Regions from separate parts of the Halomonas caseinilytica genome, predicted to be linked through region 2. Evidence: riboswitches for the same ligand, from Rfam matches in the RefSeq annotation. Region 2 holds a riboswitch; each other region holds the start of a gene.
The links. Region 2 has a riboswitch for thiamine pyrophosphate ahead of tenA (thiaminase II). Riboswitches for the same ligand answer to the same signal wherever they lie in the genome.

Region 1 (6,901 bases), on a different contig from region 2:
GATCACCAATGATTATCTATTGCCCGATGCGCAGCGTCCGATGTCACCGCCGTCCGGTCAGATGCTGGCGAGTGCCGACAATGCCTCCGCGGCCGACTCGCAGCCTGCCAGCTCGCCTTCCCGGGATGAGGTCATCGCGACGGCCGATACGGGCGTTGGGGGAGCGACATCGACACCCGAGCCGGTCTCGACCTCTGAACCGGCCATGGCGTCGGCGTCCGAGCGGAGTGCCTCGCCACGGCCGGCATCCACGGTGTCTGTTGCTTCGACGGCGCGCCATGATGCCGACCCGATCCGTCGCGTTGTCGATCAGCAAGAGGCGGCGTCGGCGAGCCCGGGAGGTTGGGGCGTACAGGTCGGTGCCTTCAGCAATGCCGATCATGCGCGGAGCCTGGCGGCCCGGGCCGCGGAACGCCTGACCGCCGAGCTGGCCGATGCCCGTGTGGCGGTCCCGCATGTCGCCGAGGCCGGCGTCTATCGGGCGCGACTGGTGGACATGCAGGAAGGGCAGGCGCGTAGCGCTTGCAGACGCTTGCAGGCACAGGGGATGGATTGCATGGTCGTGCAGGCCTCTCTCTAGTCAGGCAGCCCCTTCGGTAAGCGCTGAACGTCCATGGGCGGGGTTGTCGCCACCCGCCGAAGCCATTAGCTTGGTAGCCAAGTTGACATCGCCCCGCTGGCCTCGCCGGCGGGGTGGTTTTTTTGGTTCATCCACGAGGCCCGGCGCGGGGCAACAATGCTAGGGAGGTGAGATGTCATCATCGTTCAAGGGCATCTTGTGCATGTGCGGTGGGGTTCTGTGCCTGGCGCTGGGCGATGCCATTACCAAGTGGCTCGGCGAGACGCACTCTCCGTTGCAGATCATCTTCTTTCGTACCCTGGTGTCGCTGCCGCTGATTGCGCTGATCGCCCGTTTCAATGGCGGACTACGCAAGTTGTCGACGCGCCGCCCCGGCATTCATCTGATGCGTGGCCTGATCTTCACCGGGACCATGATCTGCTTCATGTGGGGGCTGACCCTGCTGCCGCTTGCCGAGACCACGGCCATCGCCTTTGCCGCACCGTTGTTCGTGAACCTGCTGTCGGTGCCGCTGCTCGGCGAGCGGGTCGATCGAACCACCTTGCTGGCCACTTGCCTGGGGTTTGTCGGCGTGCTGGTGGTGGTACGACCGGGAGGCAGCAGCTTCCAGCCGGCGGCTCTGATCGTGGTCGGGGCGGCGATCTTCTATGCCCTGACGATGATCACCGCGCGTCGTTATGGCGACCGCGAGCACCTCTGGGCCATGGTCTTCTATACCACCCTGGTGCCGATGCTGGTGTCGGCGGTCACCCTGCCCTGGGTATGGCAGATGCCGGCGCCCATTCACTGGCCGTTCTTCCTGCTGGCTGGCGTGCTGGGGGTCGGTGCCATGATCGGGCTGACCCTGGCGTTTCGTTATGCGCCGGCGGCACTCGCCGCTCCCTTCGACTACACGGCGTTGCTCTGGGCCGTGCTGCTGGGCTGGTGGCTGTGGGATGAGGTGCCGGACCTGTGGGTGTTCGTCGGTGGTACCCTGATCATCGTCAGTGGTCTGGCAATCGCCTATCACGAGCGGCGGGTCGCTCTGAACCGCCGACCCACCGCCTGACGGCGAAGTCAGCGCCGGGGCATGCTGGAGGCCGCGGGCTGAAAGAAGTCCCGGGCCGCGGCCTCCGGGTCCGGCTTGCCGCAGATCGCCGAGATCACCGCCAGGCCATTGGCGCCGGTCTGGCGCACGGCCTCGACATGTTCGGCCTTCAGGCCGCCGATGGCCACCGTGGGCAGGGGGCTGGCATCGACCAGGGCGGCCAGGCCCTCGAAGCCGAGGGGGGCGGCGTGATCGTGCTTGCTGGGTGTGGCGAAGACTGGCCCCAGGCCCAGATAGTCGAGTTTGCCCGCTTCGATCCTGGCAAGCTGTTCGTGAGTCTGTACCGAGAGGCCGAGGGTGGCGTCCGGACCAAGGGCGGCCCGGGCGTCGTCGACGTCGCCGTCGTCCTGGCCGATGTGCAGGCCATCCGCGCCACTTGCCAGGGCCACTTCCAGCCGATCATTGATCAGCAGGGGAACACCGCTGCCCGCCAGGACAGTCTTCAAGCGTCGTGCCACCGGCACCAGCTCGGCATCGCTGGCGTGCTTGTCGCGCAGTTGCACCAGGGTCACGCCTCCGCGCACGGCGGCAGCAACGGTGTCTTCCAGCCCCCGTTCGGCGCACATTTCGGGGTCGGTGACCAGGTAGAGAGAAAGGTCAAGTCGCATGGGTGATCTCCAGTTGGGCACGGGCCGTCAGGGTGTTGGCGTCGAGGGCATGCAGGGCATCGAGGAAGGCCACGGCGAAACTGCCGGGACCCGAGGCATGCTCTCCGGCGATGCTGCCGGCCACGGCGTAGCTGGCCAGTGCCGCCACACAGGCGTCGAACGGCTCCTCGCCGATGGCCAGGTGGGCGCCCACCACGCCGGTCAGGGCACAGCCCAGTGTGGTGACGAGTGGCATGAGGGCATGCCCGCCGGCCACACGGGCCAGGCGCTTGCCGTCGGTGACGAGGTCGGTCTCGCCGGTGACCGCGACGACCGCGCCGGTACGTCGGGCCAGCACCACGGCGGCACGCTCCGCCGCCTCGGTGGTGTCGGTGCTGTCCACGCCCTGGCCACCACGGCCTTGTTCGGCCAGGGCCATGATTTCCGAGGCATTGCCACGCACCGCAGTCGGTGACAGTGCCAGCAGCCGGGCGCCGGCCTCGCGGCGCAGGGCCGTGGCTCCCACCGCCACTGGATCGAGCACCCAGGGCGTTCCGGCGTCAGTGGCGGCGCGGGCGGCATCTTCCATGGCATTCACCCAGTCGGGCGACAGCGTGCCGATGTTGAGCGTCACGGCGCCGGCCAGGGCGGCAAACTCCCCGACTTCCTCGCGCGCATGAGCCATGGCCGGCGAGGCCCCATGCGCCAGCAGCACATTGGCCATGGTGTTCATGGCGACATGATTGGTGATGTTGTGAACCAGTGGGCGGGTCTCGCGCACGCGGCCCAGGTGGTGAGCGAGATCGATGGTATGCATGGCGCCTCCCGGGCGGCGGGAGGTGCTGGCCCCGGAAGGGCCGGCACGACTCCCTCCGCCGGCATTATCCGGGTCAGGTGATGAGGGTGCGTCTCAGCCGGGCGGCATGGCGTCCGGCGCCCCTGTCGTCGACCTTCTACTATCCGTGCCCGGTCGGGGCCTGTAAAGAGGGGTCAGGCGAGTTGCAGGACGGCCAGGGTGAGCAGGCAGGCATGCGTGAGGCTGTGCAGCAGGGAGGCGGGGTTGGTCTCGGGGTATCGGTATCGCCGTCTTCATCGGTGAAAAGCAGGATGGCAACGGCCGAGGCGAGGCCCAACAGCCCTAGCGGCAGACCACCGACTTCCCAGCAGGCGATCACCCAACCCAGGGCCAGCGTCAGGACGCCGGCCAGGATGAGGCCTCCGGCGCGATAGCGAGTTGCCTCGGAGGCGGGTAAAGCATGATGCGTCATCATCGTGCGTTCCTCACGCGTTGCAGCAAGGGAGCGCAAGCATAGCCCCCATTGTTTTAACGGGGCTTGAATGTTCAATGACAGCGTCATGAAGCGGTGGCGACCTCGGCCGCCACCGTGTCGATCAAGAGCGCTTGGGCTGCTTGACCAGGCGCAGATAAGGCTTCTGCTCGTCCCAGCCTTCCGGGAAGAGCGTCTTGGCTTCCTCGTTGCTCACGGCGGGAACGATGATGCAGTCGTCGCCGTCCTGCCAGTTCACCGGGGTGGCCAGCTTGTGCTCGTCGGTGAGCTGCAGGCTGTCGAGCACGCGCAGCACCTCGGCGAAGTTGCGGCCGGTGCTGGCCGGGTAGGTGATGGTCAGGCGGATCTTCTTGTTCGGGTCGATGATGAAGACGCTACGCACCGTCAGGGTGTCGTTGGCATTGGGGTGAATCATGCCGTAGAGGTTGCTGACCTTGCGGTCGCTGTCTGCCAGCAGCGGGAAGTTCAACCCTTGGCCCTGGGTTTCCTGAATGTCGCCGGCCCAGGCTTCATGATCCTCGAGCGGGTCCACGGACAGGCCGATCGCCTTGGTGTTGCGCTTGTCGAACTCCGGCTTGAGCCGCGAGACTTCGCCGAGCTCGGTGGTGCACACCGGGGTGAAGTCCTTGGGGTGCGAGAACAGGATGACCCAGTTGTCTCCGGCCCACTCGTGGAAATTGATGGTGCCAGCGGTGCTTTCCTGGGTGAAATCTGGCGCGATGTCGCCGAGTTGCAGTGACATATCAGGCTCCTATCAGTTGAGTTGATGGCATCGAGAGACGGTGCCGGTTCGACGGCTTCAAGCATTGCACGATGAAGGCGCCGGTGGAAACAACCGCTGGCCATATGCTCAGTCGAATTCACGCTTAGCTTCGAGACGGCAGAGCGCAAGATGTAAGCGCAAAGAGGTCGTTTACGTGCGCCAAATGAGCCCCTCGAGCTGCAATCCAGCGCCGATATGGCCGAGCGAAGTCGTTCATGACGCTCGCTAGGGCGCTGGGGCGGCGGCGCCGAGATATCGCTTCTGCCAGTATTCCAGCCCCACTGGTGTGGTCGTGACGCGTCGCCCGCGGCCGGGGGCGTGGATCATCTGGTCATGGCCCAGGTAGATGCCCACGTGACTGGCATTGCCGTCTCCGGCGGTGTCGAAGAACAGCAGGTCGCCCGGGCGCGCCTCATCGATCGGCGGCAGGGTCTCGAATTGCCGACGGGAGGTGCGCGGGACACTGATGCCCGCTCGGGCGTAGGCGAGTTGCACCAGTCCCGAGCAGTCCAGGCCTCTCGGTGTGTCGCCGCCGAAACGATAGGGCGTTCCGAGTGCCTGGCGCGCTTCGGAGAGGATCATGGCGCGCTCCATGGAGAGGTTGCCGTCATCGCGGGTGGCCAGGTCGGGGCCGGCGCAACCGGCCAGCCACAGGAGGAGCAACAGCGCCAGGGGCCATCTCGGCAGGTGTGGCGCGGAACGGTGCAGGTAGGTGGATCGTCGCGGCATGTGTGCTCCGAGCAGGGCTATCCAGATGTTTCGGCCGGTCGTCCCGAAACAGATTAGCCCGTGATGTCGGCGCTGGCGAGTATTAGCGGAAGGCGATGCGCGTGCCGTGAGTCAAGCGTTCCTCGGGTGTCATGGCGTGTCCTGGCACGCCGATCATTTCGTCGCCGCATTGATCGTCCCAAGTCAGGACGCCATGGGTCAGCCCGAGTTCGCCGAGGCGTTCGCGAATCTCACCGGTGCCCGAATAGGTGCAGGTATGCCCTGCCTTGTCGGTGAGGGTGGATACGCCGTTGGCATGGTGGAGGCGCACCGTGTAGATCCCATCCTGGGATTCCACCTCGACGATGGGCGAGAACCCGTGAGCCAGGGCGTGGGAGAGTTGCTTGTAGGTGATGCGATCACCCGGGGAGAGGTCGCTGGCGGCCATGATGAGCCCCTTCGCATGGTGGTCTCTTCCCTCAATGTAGAATCCCGTCGGGCGTATCGCCATTCTGCTCCTGGGGTGGAAATTCTGGTGTCTTGCCCCCATTCAGGCATCTCGATCCATATGCGAAGGAGAAGACCATGAGCTTCCAGGGTGAGCAATATCCCGGCGTGAAGTCGCCGGCTGCCGAGACCGATGGCTTCCGTCTGAATCACACCATGCTGCGCGTCAAGGATCCCCGGGCGGCGCTGGACTTCTACTCGCGTGTCTTCGGCATGCAGGTATCGCGCAAGCTGGATTTCGAGGAGATGCAGTTCTCCCTGTACTTTCTGACCAAGCTCGAAAAAGGCGATGAGGTGCCGGAAGACAAGGCGGAGCGCAGCGTCTGGACCTTCAGCCAGAAGGGGCTGCTGGAACTGACCCACAACTGGGGTACCGAGGATCAGGCGGATTTCGCCTATCACGACGGTAACGCCGAACCTCAGGGATTCGGACACATCTGCTTTGCGGTGCCGGACCTGAAGGCCGCCGAGGCTTGGTTCGATGCCAATGAGGTCGAGTTCATCAAGCGCGCCGACCAGGGCAAGATGCCGGATGTGGTCTTCGTCAAGGACGTGGACGGCTACTGGATCGAGGTGGTCGAGGCCGCGCGGATGGCCGACAAGGGCGACTGACGCCAGGCGCCGAGAGGCGGGCTGCGAGGCCCGAACCGCCGCACCTGAACGCCACAGAGGCCGCCCGAGATAGGGCGGCCTCTTTCGTCGTACGGCTCTGAGTGGGGATCAGTGCTCGTGTTGTGACTCGGGCTTTGAAGCGCCTTCGGCTTCCGGGTCGGCCAGGGCGTCGTGCAGCACGCGAGCGTTGTGGCGCATCATGCCGATATAGGTGCTGGCTTCGCCCTCGGGCGACAGGGCGCCGGAGTAGAGTGTGCCGGCCACCGGGCGGCCGGTTTCCTCGGCGAGCTGGTCGATGATCGCCGGGCTGGTCATGCTCTCGTGGAACAGAGCCTGAACGTTGTTGGCTTTGATCACGTCGATCAATTCGGCCATATGGGCGGCGCTGGGTTCGGTGGCCGTCGTCAACCCAGCTGGTGACAGGAAGCTGACCCCATAGGCTTTCGAGAAATAGCCGAAGGAATCGTGGCCGGTAATGACGCTGGTGGATTCGGGCAGTGCCGCCATCTGCTCATGGATCTCGGCATCCAGGGCGTCCAGGTCAGCCATGTACGCTTCGGCACGTTGGCGATAGGCCGCTTCATGTGCCGGATCTGCGGCGATCAGGCCGTCGCGGATATTGGCCACATAGCGTTTGCCGAGCACCGGGTCCAGCCAGGCATGCGGATCTTGGCCGCCGTGATCATGATGGTGGTTGTGCTCGGCGTGGGCGTGGTCTGCATGCTCGTGACCACCATGGTCATGGCTCGAGTGATCATGGCCCGAGTG
Region 2 (6,901 bases):
AACCATCACTTCTCACCCACCCTTCAAGGATGACCGATGAACGAGAAAGCGCCCCACGATCCCGTGGTCGTCGAATCCAATCACAGACCCGATACGACCATTCCCATGGTCATCTATGCCCTGCATCTGGCGGGTATCGTCACCGGCGGGCTGACCTCCCTGGTCGGCGTGGTGATCGCCTACGTCTATCGCGGCAAGGGGCCCGACTGGCTCGACGAGCACTACCGCTACCAGATCCGCACCTTCTGGATCGGTCTGCTCTACTTCGCCGTCTCCGGCCTGCTGACCTTCATCCTCATCGGTTTCCTCACCTGGCTGCTGGCGGTGATCTGGCTGGTCATCCGCTGCGTCAAGGGCTTCAAGGGGTTGCAGGAACACCGCAAGCCGGAAAACGTGGATACCTGGCTGGTCTGACCCATGGCCGCATCCGCATCATTCGCCGAACGCTTCAAGAGCCGGGCGGTCGCCACGCTATGGCGTATCCTGTCCGGCTGGCAACCTGCTTCGCTCTGGCGGCTGGCCCGTCTGGTCGGACCACTGATACAACATGTCAGCCAGCGCGAGCGGCGAGTCACGCGCATCAACCTGGGCCAGGCCTATCCCGAACTCGACGAGTCCGCACGCCGGCAACGCTCCCGGGACAGCCTGGTGCATTCCAGCGCCACCATGCTCGAACTGGGCTTCGCCTGGCTGGGCGATGCCCGCCGCGTTTCCGACTCAATCCAGGAAGTGCACGGCCGGGAATTGCTCGACGACGCGCGTGACCGGGGACAGGGCGTCATCGTCCTGGCGCCGCACTTCGGCAACTGGGAAGTGCTCAACTTCTGGCTGTCGAGCCACTTTCCCTTCACGGCGATGTACGAGCCACCCAAGCTGGCAGCGCTCGACCCTATCATCCGCCGGGGGCGCGAGCGTCAGGGGGCACGCCTGGTACCCACCAACCCTCGCGGCGTGGCCGCCCTGCTCAAGGCCCTGAAACGCACCGAGGCGGTCGGCATCCTCCCGGACCAGGAACCGGGATGGGGCAGCGGTGTCTTCGCGCCCTTCTTCGGGCGCCAGGCCTACACCGCCACACTGCTGCCCAAACTGGTGGCCCGCACCGAAGCTCGCGTGGTCACCGGGGTGGCACGCCGCCTGCCCGGACGCGGTTTCGCCATCCACTTCCTGGCCGCCGACGAGCGTGTCTACGACAGCAACGAGGCAACCTCCGCCGCCGGCGTCAATGCCAGCGTCGAGGCGGCCATTGCCCTGGACCCGGCTCAGTATCAATGGGAATACAAGCGCTATCGCAAGACACCCGAGGAGGCCGAACAGCGCCCGGACTGGAAACGGTTTCGCCTCTATCGCTGATCCAGGGAAATCAGGAACCATCCTGGCGACGCATCGACAAAGGTAGGACAATGCAACAGGCTCGAGGCAAGCGCCGCGAGTGACACCTCACCCAAGGCATCCATGACATCACAAGAAGCTCCGGGATGACCTGAACCTCCTGGCCCGGCTTGCGCGGGGAAGTGCCGGCGGGACCGTATGGAGACACGCGACATGATGTTGCCGACCCGACTCCTGGCCTTTGCGCTGGGGAGCCTGGTGGCCATGGAAGCCGCCGGATCCTCGTCCAATGAGGATCTATACGACACCATCACCGACCGGGCCGAACGCCTGGCCGATGAACCTTACAATGATGCGGCGCCGACGATCCCCCCGGCGCTCGCCGAGCTGGATTACGACCAGTATCGGCAGATACGTTTTCGCCCGGAGGATGCGATCTGGCACGATCAAGGGTTGTTCGAGGTCCAGCTGTTTCATCCCGGATTTCTCTATGACCGGCCGGTCACCCTCAATCTGGTGGACCCCGACGGCGATGTGCAGCCTCTGCCTTTCGAGACATCGCACTTCCGTTACGACGGCGAGACCGACGAGCTCGCCAAGCTCGATCTCGACGACCTGGGCTATGCGGGCTTCCGCCTCCACTATCCCTTGAACAGTGGCGAGTACCGCGACGAGTTCATGGTCTTTCTCGGCGCCTCGTACTTCCGCATGGTGGGTCGAGGCCAGGGGTACGGCCTCTCTTCCCGAGGCCTGGCCATCGATACTGCAGAACCCCACGGTGAGGAATTCCCCGCCTTTCGCGAATTCTGGCTGGTCAAGCCCGAACCGGACGCGACCCGCATGACCGTGCTGGCGTTGCTCAACAGCCCCTCGCTGACCGGTGCCTACCGCTTCGACATCGACCCCGGCAGCCAGACCGTCGTCGATACCGAAGCCCGCCTCTTTGCCCGCGAGGACGTCGGCAAGCTCGGCATCGCTCCGCTCACCAGCATGTTCATGCACGGCGGTATCGCCAACTATCCGGCCGACGACTATCGCCTGCGGGTCCATGATTCCAGCGGCCTGGCATTGCATACCGGCAGCGGCGAACGTATCTGGCGACCGCTGAGCAACCCCGACAAGCTGCATATCTCGAGCCTGCAGGATACCGCCCCGCGGGGATTCGGCCTGGTCCAGCGGCCTCGGCACTTCGACGGCTACCTCGACGCCGAGGCCCACTACGAAACTCGGCCCAGCGAATGGGTCACCCCTCTGGACGACTGGGGCAAGGGTCACCTCGAACTGGTCGAGATCCCCTCCGACAGCGAGGCCAATGACAACATCACCGCTTACTGGGTCCCCGAACAGTCGCTCGAGGCCGGGCAATCACGCACCTTCCGCTATCGATTGCGCACCTTCGGCGCCACGCCCCCCGATCAGCGGCTCGCCCATGTCATTCGCAGCCGCCAGGGCTGGGGCGCCATGCCGGGCCAGGACGATCCGCCCCCAACCAGCCAGCGCCACTTCATCGTCGACTTCCAGGGCCCCTCTCTCGAGGATCTCGATGCCGACCAACCGGTGGAGGCACGGCTGACGACCTCCCACGGCGAAATTCTCGAGCCGCGCGTCCAGCGCCTGCCCGGCGACAACACCTGGCGCGCCAACTTCCGGCTCTCCCCGGAAGACGGCACGCCGGCCGACATGCGCCTGGCCCTGACACTTCACGGTGAACCCCTGACCGAAACCTGGAACTATGTCTGGTATCCCGATGAGCGACGTTGACTCCCGAGCCATCGCGGCCCCCGTTCCTTTCCGGCGCACGCGTCGCCTGGTCTTTGCCCTGCTGGTCGCCGCCACGACCAGCCTGGGGCTGTGGACCATGTTCCGCATCCTCCACGTCGGCGGCTTGACGCCCCTGGAACTCGTCATCCTGGGGCTGTTCGCCGTGACCTTCGGCTGGATCGCCATCGCTTTCTGGAGCGGCATCATCGGCTTCGCGCTGACGCTGACCGGCCGTGACCCCCTCAGCCTGGCCAAGGCGTCGCCGCCCCGACCGCCCAAGGATGTGCATTCGCGTACCGTACTGGTCATGCCGATCCACAACGAGGATGTCGAGCGAGTGGCCGCCGGTCTCGAGGCCACCTGCCGGGACCTGCCCCCTGTCACCGAAGCACGACACATCGAGGCCTTCGTGCTCAGCGACAGCACCGACGCCGAGACGATCGCCCGAGAACGCACCACCATGGCCGCACTGCAGCATCGCCTCGCCGACCATTGCCAGCTCCACTACCGCCACCGCAACAGCAATGCCGGTCGCAAGGCCGGCAATCTCGGTGACTTCTGCCAGCGCTGGGGACGACACTACGATTTCATGCTGGTGCTCGACGCCGACAGCGTGATGAGCGGCGACACGGTGCACGAGCTGATCGCGGAGATGGAAGCCAACCCACGCCTTGGCCTGCTGCAGACGGTACCGATCCCGGTTCGCCAGGACAGCCTGTTCGGCCGCGCCAACCAATTCGCCGCCGCGGTCTATGCGCCCATGCTCGCCACCGGGTTGAGCTTCTGGCAGTCCGACGCCGCCAACTACTTCGGGCACAATGCCATCATGCGCGTCGAGGCCTTCACCCGGCATTGCGGACTCCCGGAACTGCCCGGCCGTCCGCCGCTCGGCGGCGACATCCTGAGCCACGACTTCGTCGAGGCCGCCTTGCTCCGGCGTGCCGGCTGGGAAGTGCGCATGCGCACCGACCTGGGCGGCAGCTTCGAGGAAATGCCGAGCCATATCCTCGATTACGCCAAGCGTGATCGCCGCTGGGTCCAGGGCAACCTGCAACACCTTCGACTGCTGGGAGGCAGCGGCCTGCACATGGTCAGCCGTGTGCACTTCCTGTGCGGTGCCCTGGCCTATCTGTCATCGCTGATCTGGCTGGCAATCCTGGTGGTCAGCACCATTGATGCCCTGATGCGCGCCCTGATCGAGCCCAACTTCTTCACGTCCAATGCCCAGCTCTTTCCCGACTGGCCGATCGCCCCACCCAACCTGATCATGCCATTGCTGGGTGGCACCCTGGCGATGCTGCTGATGCCCAAGGTCCTGGGCGTCTGCCTGGCCCTGCGCAAGCACCCGGACCACTACGGCGGCCGAACCCGGCTGGTGAACAGCGCCCTGCTGGAAGCCCTGTTCGCCATGCTGATCGCTCCCTTGATGATGGTCTTCCACAGTCGCTTCGTGATCGAAGTACTCATCGGGCGCACCGTCGCCTGGAACCCCCAATCCCGCGAGGGGCGAGCTCTTCCCTGGCGCGAGGCGCTACGCCACACCTGGCCTGGCACCCTGGCCGGCGTCTGCTGGGCCTGGGCCACCTGGTGGTACACGCCGACCTTCTTCTGGTGGCTGACACCGGTATGGCTGGGTCTGATGCTGGCAGCCCCCCTGGTTCGCCTGAGCAGCAGTCTCACCATCGGCCGGCGTCTACGGCAACGCGGCCTGTTACTGGTTCCCAGTGAGACGACACCGCCCACCGTGCTTCAAGAACTGACGCTGCCGACACCCGTCGAGGGCGACGCCGAACCGGCGCCCCCGCCGGTGGAACATCCCCGCGACATGCCGCTCCAGTCGTTTTCGCGGGATTGGGCACGCCGCCTGCCCGCTCAGGGACAGGGCATCGGCAAGTGACGACGAGGACTTTTCATTGCCGAGCAAACTGCTAGACTGAGGCTACTCGCTTGACGGGGTGCCGGTTGGGCCGGCTGAGATGACGCGCGTTCGCGACGAACACAGCGTTGATCCCGTGGAACCTGATCCGGGTAGGTGCGACCTCGTGCGCACGTGAACCGGCGTAGGGAATCAGGCGGTGGACTCGACCTCTCCGCTTGTCAGTCCTCCCTCCTTGTTTCGCTTCGCCCACCTTCCGGATCCCGACACCGGAGACATGATGGGTTATCGTTTCAGCGACCTGACCGACGCCTGCCAGCAGGACTGGCGCGCCTATATCGAGCACGATTTCGTCCGCTCCCTCGGCAACGGCAGCCTCGAGCCGGCAGCCTTTCGCCACTACCTGCAGCAGGATTACCTGTTCCTGATCCATTTCTCTCGGGCCTATGCCCTGGCCGCCTACAAGAGCCACGACCTGAACGAGCTGCGCCATGCCTTCGAGGGGCTCAAGACCATCCTCGACGTGGAACTCGACCTGCACGTGGGATTCTGCCGCGAATGGGGCATTTCCAAGGATGACCTGGCCAGGCTACCCGAAGCCCGCGCCACCCTGGCCTACACCCGCTACGTACTGGACACCGGCAATCGCGGCGACCTGCTCGACCTGCACGTGGCGCTCGCCCCCTGCCTGGTGGGTTACGGCGAAATCGCCAACTGGCTGAATGCACGCCAGGACACCATACGCGGCGGCGACAACCCCTTCGATGCCTGGATCGCCATGTACGAAAGCGACGACTTCCAAGGCGCCATGCGCGACGAAGTCGCCTGGCTCGATGCCCGCCTGGCAGAGGTCACGCCCGAGCGTTTCGCACGTCTGGCCACCATCTTCCGCGACGCCACCCGACTGGAGATCGACTTCTGGCAAATGGGGCTGGATGGCGCAAACTAGCCCACTGCCTTGATATCCATTGCCGGCTGCGCGGACGCAAGGGGCATCGGAGACAGGTCGTAGAGGAGGTCCTACGCCATGAATGGCGTAGGTAGCGCCCAGGGATGGGTTCATAGCGCCTCCTCGTAGACCTGTCACCGGATCAGCCCCGGGCTCCAGGCAGAGACTTCCCGGCACTGAACCCGTCCGCCAGCAACGGCGGGCAACACCACGCTTGACGGGGTGCCGTTGACGACGGCTGAGATCATGCGGAGACAGCATGGATCCCGTTGAACCTGAACTGGCTAGGACCAGCGTAGGGATCAAGCGACACGCCGTCGGGCCTTCCCGCCCGGCTGCCAATGTCCTTCCCAGCTGTCCTCCCTGAACAACATCATCCAAGCAAAGGGAGACCGACCGATGGCAAAGACCGACCATTTTCTCGCCGAAAGCGCGCGCGTCGACGACGCCGCCATTCAGGCCCTGCCCGGCTCGCGCAAGATCTTCGTGGAAGGCTCGCGTCCGGACATCCGAGTGCCCTTCCGTGAAATTTCCCTGTCCCCGACCCAGACTTCCGGTCCCGACGAGGACAATCCTCCACTGCTGGTCTACGACACCTCTGGCCCCTATACCGACCCCGAGGCCAGCATCGACCTGCGTCGTGGCCTGCCCGAACTGCGCCGCGCCTGGATCGAGGAGCGCGGCGACACCGAACGCCTCGACGGCCCAACCTCCGAGTACGGCCAGCGCCGCGCCAATGACCCGATGCTCGCTCCGCTGCGCTTCGATCTGACCCGTACACCCCGCCGCGCCAAGCCCGGTCGCAACGTCACCCAGCTTCACTATGCGCGCCAGGGCATCATCACGCCCGAGATGGAGTTCATCGCCATCCGCGAGAACCAGCGCCGGCAAGCGCTGGGTACCGAAGAGGTCGAGCGCATCCTCGGCCATCAGCACGCTGGCGAAAGCTTCGGCGCCCGCCTGCCCGAGGAGATCACCCCCGAATT
Region 3 (6,901 bases), on a different contig from region 2:
CCATTCGGTGACCACCAGCACCGCCAGTATCTCGGCATAGCGGCCACTTGCGGAAGCCTGGCCGCCCATGCCGACCTCGTGAAGCAGGTGCCGGAAATCACGGGTCGCCGGCAGGTGGTCGGCTCGGGCCGACACGCCAAAGGCCTCGAAGGTACGCTGGAAGGTGCTGTTCTCGTCGCTGGTCAACATGCCCATGAACTGTCCCAGCACCACGCGATCCGCCATGCTCGGCGCATGACCGATGGCGTGACCGATCAAGGCGGTGAAGGGGTCCACGAACCCATAGTCCTGCACCATGTAGGCCGCGAAACGCTTGCCCTCCAGACGCCCGGCGGCCAGATCGTCGAACAGCGGGTGGTGCACCGTGGCGGACCAGTCGGGCTCGCTGATCTCGCGCAGCCAGTCGGTGATGCGAGGGGCTTTCCGGCCCGAGGCCCAGGCTCGCCAGCTGTCACGCGTGGTCATGACGTGCCTCCTTCGCCGACAGAGGGGCGCGTGTGGCTGGCCAACACCAGGCAATCAACAGACTGACCAGGGTGGACGCCACCAGAGCGCAGAGAAACGGCGAGAGCGTGGGAATGCCGCCCGGGAAGCTGGCCGCCTGTACGCCTGCCATCAGGCTCCCCTGGGTTACCCAGCCAGGCACGATCGCACCGACCAGGCCAGCCACGCCGCCGGCCATCGCCGCCACCGAGCTCATCCGATGCCAGACACCCAGCAATACCGGCACCACAGTGGCGGCACACAGCAGGTCGGCGATCAAAAACAGCCGCAGCACGGAGAGCTCCTGCAAGGCGACCACCACCACCGGGAGCATCAGCAGCACGGTCACCAACCGGGCGGTGCCGATGGACAGGCCGCGGCGCCCGGAGCCAGCCACCACCAGCGAGGCAATGGCGTTCTGCAGGGTATCCACGCTCGAGGCCACCAAGGTGACGGCCAGTACCAGTGCCGGCACGCCCAGCCAGCTCGGCGCCTCGGCCAGCAGGGCGAAGAAGGGAATCGGCGGCTCGCCCAGCGGCAACCCATGCATGACGGCCAGCATGCCGAGCCCCCCGATGGCCATGATCACCAGCAGCACACCGGCCCCACCCAGCAGAGCGCCGCGTCCCAGTGCACGATTCGTCTCGGCGGCCCAGACGCGCTGCCAATAGCCCTGGTGGAACAGCTCTGCCGCCGTGACCGCGATGATCAGGGTCAGGGCCACCGAGAGCGCATTCACCGAAGGCGCGGTCGGCATTTCAGCGTTCTCCGGCAAGGGCGGCAGCACCCAGATCACCACGCCAACCACCAGCACCAGGAGCGCCAGCAACAGCCAGCCCTGCCAGCGATCCGTGGCCAGGCTGGCGCGCAGCCCGCCCACGGCCGTGTACACCAGGGTGGCCACCGCTACCCCCATCACCACCAGCCACGACGGCACCTCGGACAGCAAGGAGGCGATCGCGCCGATGGCCGTCAACTCGGCGGCCAGGAAACAGGCCATGTAAAGAATCGAGACAAGCGTGACCCAGCGGCGCACGCCCTGCCCGTAGCACGCCTCGGCGAACTCGCCGATGCTGCGCCCCTCGGGCAGATAACGACGGATCACCGGGCCATACAGACTCAGCACGATAAAGGGTAAGGAGGAGCCGATCGCATAGCCGGCCAGCGCCAACGGCCCCACCATGGCACCGATTTCCGGTGGCGCGAAGAGAATCCAGGCGCCCATGCCCGAAGCCAGGAATGACACGCCCAGCGAGCGGGCACTCTGGGAGTTCCGCGCCGTCACATAGTCGTCGAGGGGGCCATCGGCCCGGCGAGCCCGCAGGCCCAGATAGGCAAAACACAGCAGCGCCGCGCCAAGCACGGCTGACGTCAGGTAAGGCATGTCGCACTTCCTCCGCCGGTGTGAACCGGATCAGGTTCCAGGGTCAGCGCCACGCGCTCTCTCAGCCCCGTCGGTACGAGACTCCCCTGGCGACAGTGAATGAATTGTGGGGCACAGGGTGCAGAAATCCCCGTGCGCATGACGGCCCGAAAGGACCGCCCGACAGCATGCCACACTCAGCAGTGGAAGACGAACAGTGGCTCGGCTGGGCATGACAAAGAGGCACCGGGGACAAGCCGAAGAGGAGGTCCGACGCCAAGGAATGGCGTCGGTAGCGTACAGGGAGGTATTCACAGCGCCTCCTCGCAGGCTTGTCGACGGATTGATTTTGCCCCTGGCGGATATCGTTCTTGATCCTCGATAGTTCCGGGCAGTCGCTCAGAACGCCGTCTCGAGCATCTCGGTCACCCTCAGCCGCTCATCGACCAGGCAGATCCGCCGCCACTTGTCGAAGGTCAGGCAAGGGTGGGAAGCCCCGAAGGCCACCACATCGCCGACCCGGACATCGTCGGCGCCCTCGGGCAGGCGGATGAAGGCGTGCTGGTCCATCAGCTTGGTGAGCTCCCAGCCTTCGACGCTCAGGGCCTCGTCCGCCGAGCCGCCCTCACGATAGCGGCGCAGCGGCTCGGGCAGGTGATCGAAGCCGATGTCCCGCTTGCCGAGCGCGATGATCGCCAGCCCCGGCTCGGGCAACGACTGTATCTGGGCGAAGACCTCGAGCGCCGGTCGCAACCCTTCGTGCAGATCGGGCCGACGCGACAGCACACCACGCTGAGCCTGGCGGTAGATGCCGTGATCGTGCACTACATAGCAGCCAGGACGGATCACCGGCGTGAAGCGTGAACGCAGTTCGGCGGCATCGAAAGCCTCGGCGATCAGGTCATACCAGGCCGACCCCGAGGCGGTGATGATCGGGGCATCCACGGTAAACCGACCCTCGCCATCCAAGCGACGAGCGGCCTCGATCAGCCGGGCGGCGTAATCGCGAATCGCCGGCACCGGGTCTTCGGCATGCACCACTCCCTCGTAGCCCTCCATGCCGGCCAGCGCCAGGCCCGGTTCAGCGTCGACGACTCGAGCCAGCTCGCTCACCGCCTCGACGGAACGACAGCCAGTGCGCCCGCCTTCGACGCCCAGCTCGATCAATACCTTGAGGGTCAGGCCGCGCTCGTCGAAGAAGCGCCCCAGGGCCCGAGCATTGTCCTCGCCGTCGACCACGCAGTAAAAATCGGCGCCGGCTTCGAGCAGATCGGCGATGATCGCCATGTTGGCACATCCCACCAGCTGGTTGGCCATCAGTAACCGTTCGACCCCGCTGACGAAGGCCGCGCGGCACTGTGGCGCGGTGGCCAGGGTGATTCCCCAGGCGCCGGCCTCGAGCTGACGGCGAAACAGCTCGGGCGTCATGGTGGTCTTGCCGTGCGGCGCCAACTGGGCGCCATGCGCCTCGGCGAAACGCTGCATCCACGCCAGGTTGTGCGCCAACGGCGCCGCCTGTATCGCGGCTGCCGGCAGGCTCACGCCCTCCAGCAGTGAAGCCCCGGATTCCGGGGTTCCCTTGTTGCCCATCTTCGGCGCCGTCTCGTGCATCTCGTCACTCCTCGTTTGCGGGCCTCGGCCTTGCGAAATGCCTGTCCGACGGCCGGCCTGATAAAAACTTTCACAGATATTGATTTGTTGTTAGAAAATACCATAACGTATTCGACAGACAACCACAGCCACTCTCGAGGCCATTGGCCACACCCCAGGAGACAGCGGTGACTCAGGACATCGACATTCTGTCGCGCATCACCAGCGATTTCGCCGGCTTGCGTGACGCCGAAAAGAAGGTCGCCGAGTTGATCTTCGCCGATATCGACTTCGTCAGCGAGGCTAGCATCGGCGCCATCGCCGAGCGGGCCGACGTCAGCGACGCCAGCGTGACCCGCTTCGCCCGTGCCGTGGGGTGCCAGAATGTACGCGACCTCAAGCTGCGCCTGGCCCGCGCCCTGGCGGCCGGACGACGCTTCATCCAGGATGCCGGCGATACCGATGGGCTCGGCGCTGTCTACGACATCGCCACCCAGACGCTCGGCGTCAATCGCGAGCTGATGGAACAGGCCGACGTGGCGGGCGCCATCGATCTGCTCGACGGCGCCCGCCAGATCCTGGTGTTCGGTGCCGGCGGCGGCTCCACCATGCTGGCCCAGGAACTGCAGTTCCGGCTGGTCCGGCTCGGGTATGCGATCAGCGCCTACCCGCAATCGCTGCTGCCACGCATGGTGGCCTCGACCCTGGAAGCCGACGACGTGGTGGTCACCCTCTCGGTGAGCGGTTACACGCCCGAGATCGTCGAGTCGGCACAGATCGCCCGCCAGTACGGCGCGCGAGTCGTGGCGATCACCGCCAACGGCTCGCCCCTGTCCGAGAACGCCGATGTCGTGCTGCCGGTGGCCACCCGCGAGACCGACTTCATCTATCACCCCTCGGCATCCCGCTATGCCGTGCTCGCCGCCATCGATGTGCTGGCCCTCGAGCTCGCTCTGCGTCACCAGGACCGCTCCCGCGACAAGCTGCGCCGGCTCAAGATCACCCTGGACGCCCATCGCGGCGGCGACAACCGCCAGCCACTCGGGGACTGACCATGCATTTCGACCTGTTGATTCGCGGCGCCACGGTGCTCGACGGCACCGGTAGCGCCCCCTTCCCGGCCGACGTCGCCGTGAACGGCGAACGCATCGCCGCCGTGGGAAGGCTCGATGCGGACGACGCCACGACCGTCATCGAGGCTCACGGACGCCATCTGGCGCCGGGCTTCATCGATGTCCACACCCACGACGACACCAATGTCATCCGCACGCCCGAGATGCGGCCCAAGCTGTCCCAGGGCGTGACCACGGTGGTGGTGGGCAACTGCGGCATCAGTGCCTCTCCCGTGACGCTGCACGACACAGTACCGGACCCGATGAACCTTCTGGGTGGTGTCGAGGACTTCCGCTACCCGAGCTTCGCCGACTACGCCCGCGCCGTGGATGAGGCCGTTCCTTCGGTCAACGTCGCCGCGCTGGTCGGCCATACCAGCCTGCGCAGCCAGGTGATGGACGACTTCGCCCGACCCGCCGAGGCGGCGGAGATCGAGGCCATGCGGCGCTCGTTGCGCGAGGCCCTCGATGATGGCGCCCTGGGCATGAGCTCGGGTCTGGCCTACCGCAACGCCTTCCACGCCCCCGGCGCCGAGATGCGCGCCCTGGTCGACGAGGTCGGCGCCGCCGGCGGCCTCTACACCACGCACCTGCGCGACGAATTCGCCGGTCTGCTCGACGCCATGGACGAGGCCTACGCCACCGCCCGGCACGGCCGGGCACCACTGGTCATCTCGCATCTCAAGTGCGCCGGTGCCGGCAACTGGGGCAACGCCCCCCAGGCCCTCTCCAGCCTCGAGCACGCCGCGCAGGAACACCGCGTGCACTGCGACTGCTATCCCTACACGGCGGGTTCCTCGACCCTCGATCTGGGGCAGGTCACCGACGAGATCGCGATCTTCATCACCTGGTCGGACCCTCACCCCGAACAGGCGCGCCGCCCGTTGGCCGACATCGCCGCCGACTGGAACCTCTCGCTGATGGAGACCGCGCGACGCCTGCAGCCGGCCGGCGCCGTCTATCACAACATGAGCGAGGACGACATGCGCCGGGTGCTGGCGCACCCGCTGTCGATGATCGGCTCCGACGGCCTGCCCAACGACCCGCATCCGCATCCACGCCTGTGGGGCGCCTTTCCACGGGTCCTGGCCCGCTACAGCCGCGACCTGGGCCTGATGCCACTGGCCGAGGCCGTACGCAAGATGACCGGCCTCTCGGCGGCGCAGTTCGGCCTGACCGACCGTGGCGTCATCCGCGAGGGCGCCTACGCCGACCTGACCCTGTTCGACCTGACGACGCTCGAGGACACCGCCGATTACGCCCGGCCCATCGCCGCGGCTCGCGGCATCGAGCTGGTCACGGTCAACGGCGCGATCGCCTATCGCGACGGCGAGTTCGCCAAGCATCGCCGCGGGCGCCTGCTGCGCCGGCGGGAACGCCTTTCTCCCACTCCCATTCATGCCATGACGGAGGATTCTCCATGACCATCAAACGCTACGGCGCCGAAGGCGGTACCGGTACCGGCGGCCAGAAACTGCCCTTCTCCCGCGCCGTCGAGGCCGGCGGCTGGCTGCGCGTCTCCGGCCAGACGCCCATGACCGACGGCGAGGTCGTCGAAGGCGGCATCGTCGAGCAGACCCGCCTGGCCTTCGACAACTGCCTGGCCATCATGCACGAGGCCGGTTATGGCGTGGAGGACGTGGTGCACGTCACCGCGGTGCTCACCGACGCGCGCTATTTCTCGTCGTTCAACAAGGTGTTCGCCGAGATCTTCGGAGACCATCCGCCGGCGCGAATCTGCAGCGTCCAGGACCTGGTGGTCGACTGCAAGGTCGAGGTCGACGTCGCCTGCTACCGCGCCGACCGTGCCTGAGAACGTCAACGACGGACCGGCAGGAGAGGAGGACAGCGAGCGCGACACCCAGCGACCGTGAATCGAAAAGGCGCCGCGCCCCGGCAAGGGCACGGCGCCACACAGCGATAGACACAACCTTCTTACCACTGCCTCGGTCGCGGCAACGACCGAGCCAACAATTATAAGAGGCATGTATGAACAGTCATATCTTCCTCGGTAGCTTTTTCGCCTACATCGTCCTGATGATCGGCTTCGGCTGGTGGGTCTCGCGGCACAGTCGCGGCAGCGGCGATGACTTCCTGCTCGGCGGGCGCAGCGTGCCGCTGTTTCTGACCGTCGGCACCACCGTGGCCACCATGGTCGGTACCGGCTCGAGCATGGGTGCGGTCGGCTTCGGCTATACCAATGGCTGGGCCGGCGCCCTGTACGGCATCGGCGGCGCGGTCGGCGTGCTGCTGCTGGCCCTGCTGTTCGCCCCGGTCCGCAAGCTGCGCTTCATGACCATGAGCGAGGAGCTGGCATACTACGTCGGCGCCAATCGCCTGGTACGCAACCTCG

Region 1: linked by a shared signal. The riboswitch ahead of thiM (hydroxyethylthiazole kinase) and the one ahead of tenA (thiaminase II) in region 2 are both predicted to bind thiamine pyrophosphate.
Region 3: linked by a shared signal. The riboswitch ahead of HSDC_RS11400 (SLC5/6 family protein) and the one ahead of tenA (thiaminase II) in region 2 are both predicted to bind thiamine pyrophosphate.

Annotation. Positions count from the first base shown of each region.
Region 1 is NZ_BDEO01000018.1:75,069-81,969, reverse strand. Features, by position in the region: gene HSDC_RS16060 (serine hydrolase) at 1-580, shown strand, start outside; gene HSDC_RS16055 (DMT family transporter) at 753-1,628, shown strand; gene thiE (thiamine phosphate synthase) at 1,637-2,275, opposite strand; gene thiM (hydroxyethylthiazole kinase) at 2,265-3,071, opposite strand; TPP riboswitch at 3,105-3,205, opposite strand; gene HSDC_RS16035 (peroxiredoxin) at 3,647-4,285, opposite strand; gene HSDC_RS16030 (C40 family peptidase) at 4,532-5,035, opposite strand; gene HSDC_RS16025 (DUF6482 family protein) at 5,118-5,462, opposite strand; gene gloA (lactoylglutathione lyase) at 5,600-6,133, shown strand; gene HSDC_RS16015 (metal ABC transporter substrate-binding protein) at 6,242-6,901, opposite strand, start outside.
Region 2 is NZ_BDEO01000001.1:227,040-233,940, reverse strand. Features, by position in the region: gene HSDC_RS01020 (DUF4870 family protein) at 37-414, shown strand; gene HSDC_RS01015 (lysophospholipid acyltransferase family protein) at 418-1,350, shown strand; gene HSDC_RS01010 (OpgD/OpgG family glucan biosynthesis protein) at 1,543-3,090, shown strand; gene mdoH (glucans biosynthesis glucosyltransferase MdoH) at 3,077-4,987, shown strand; TPP riboswitch at 5,032-5,175, shown strand; gene tenA (thiaminase II) at 5,247-5,915, shown strand; TPP riboswitch at 6,124-6,234, shown strand; gene thiC (phosphomethylpyrimidine synthase ThiC) at 6,315-6,901, shown strand, end outside.
Region 3 is NZ_BDEO01000009.1:77,534-84,434, forward strand. Features, by position in the region: gene HSDC_RS11395 (TenA family protein) at 1-465, opposite strand, end outside; gene HSDC_RS11400 (SLC5/6 family protein) at 452-1,867, opposite strand; TPP riboswitch at 1,857-1,965, opposite strand; gene HSDC_RS11405 (amino acid deaminase) at 2,246-3,457, opposite strand; gene HSDC_RS11410 (MurR/RpiR family transcriptional regulator) at 3,625-4,488, shown strand; gene HSDC_RS11415 (N-acyl-D-amino-acid deacylase family protein) at 4,491-5,972, shown strand; gene HSDC_RS11420 (RidA family protein) at 5,969-6,361, shown strand; gene HSDC_RS11425 (sodium:solute symporter family protein) at 6,538-6,901, shown strand, end outside.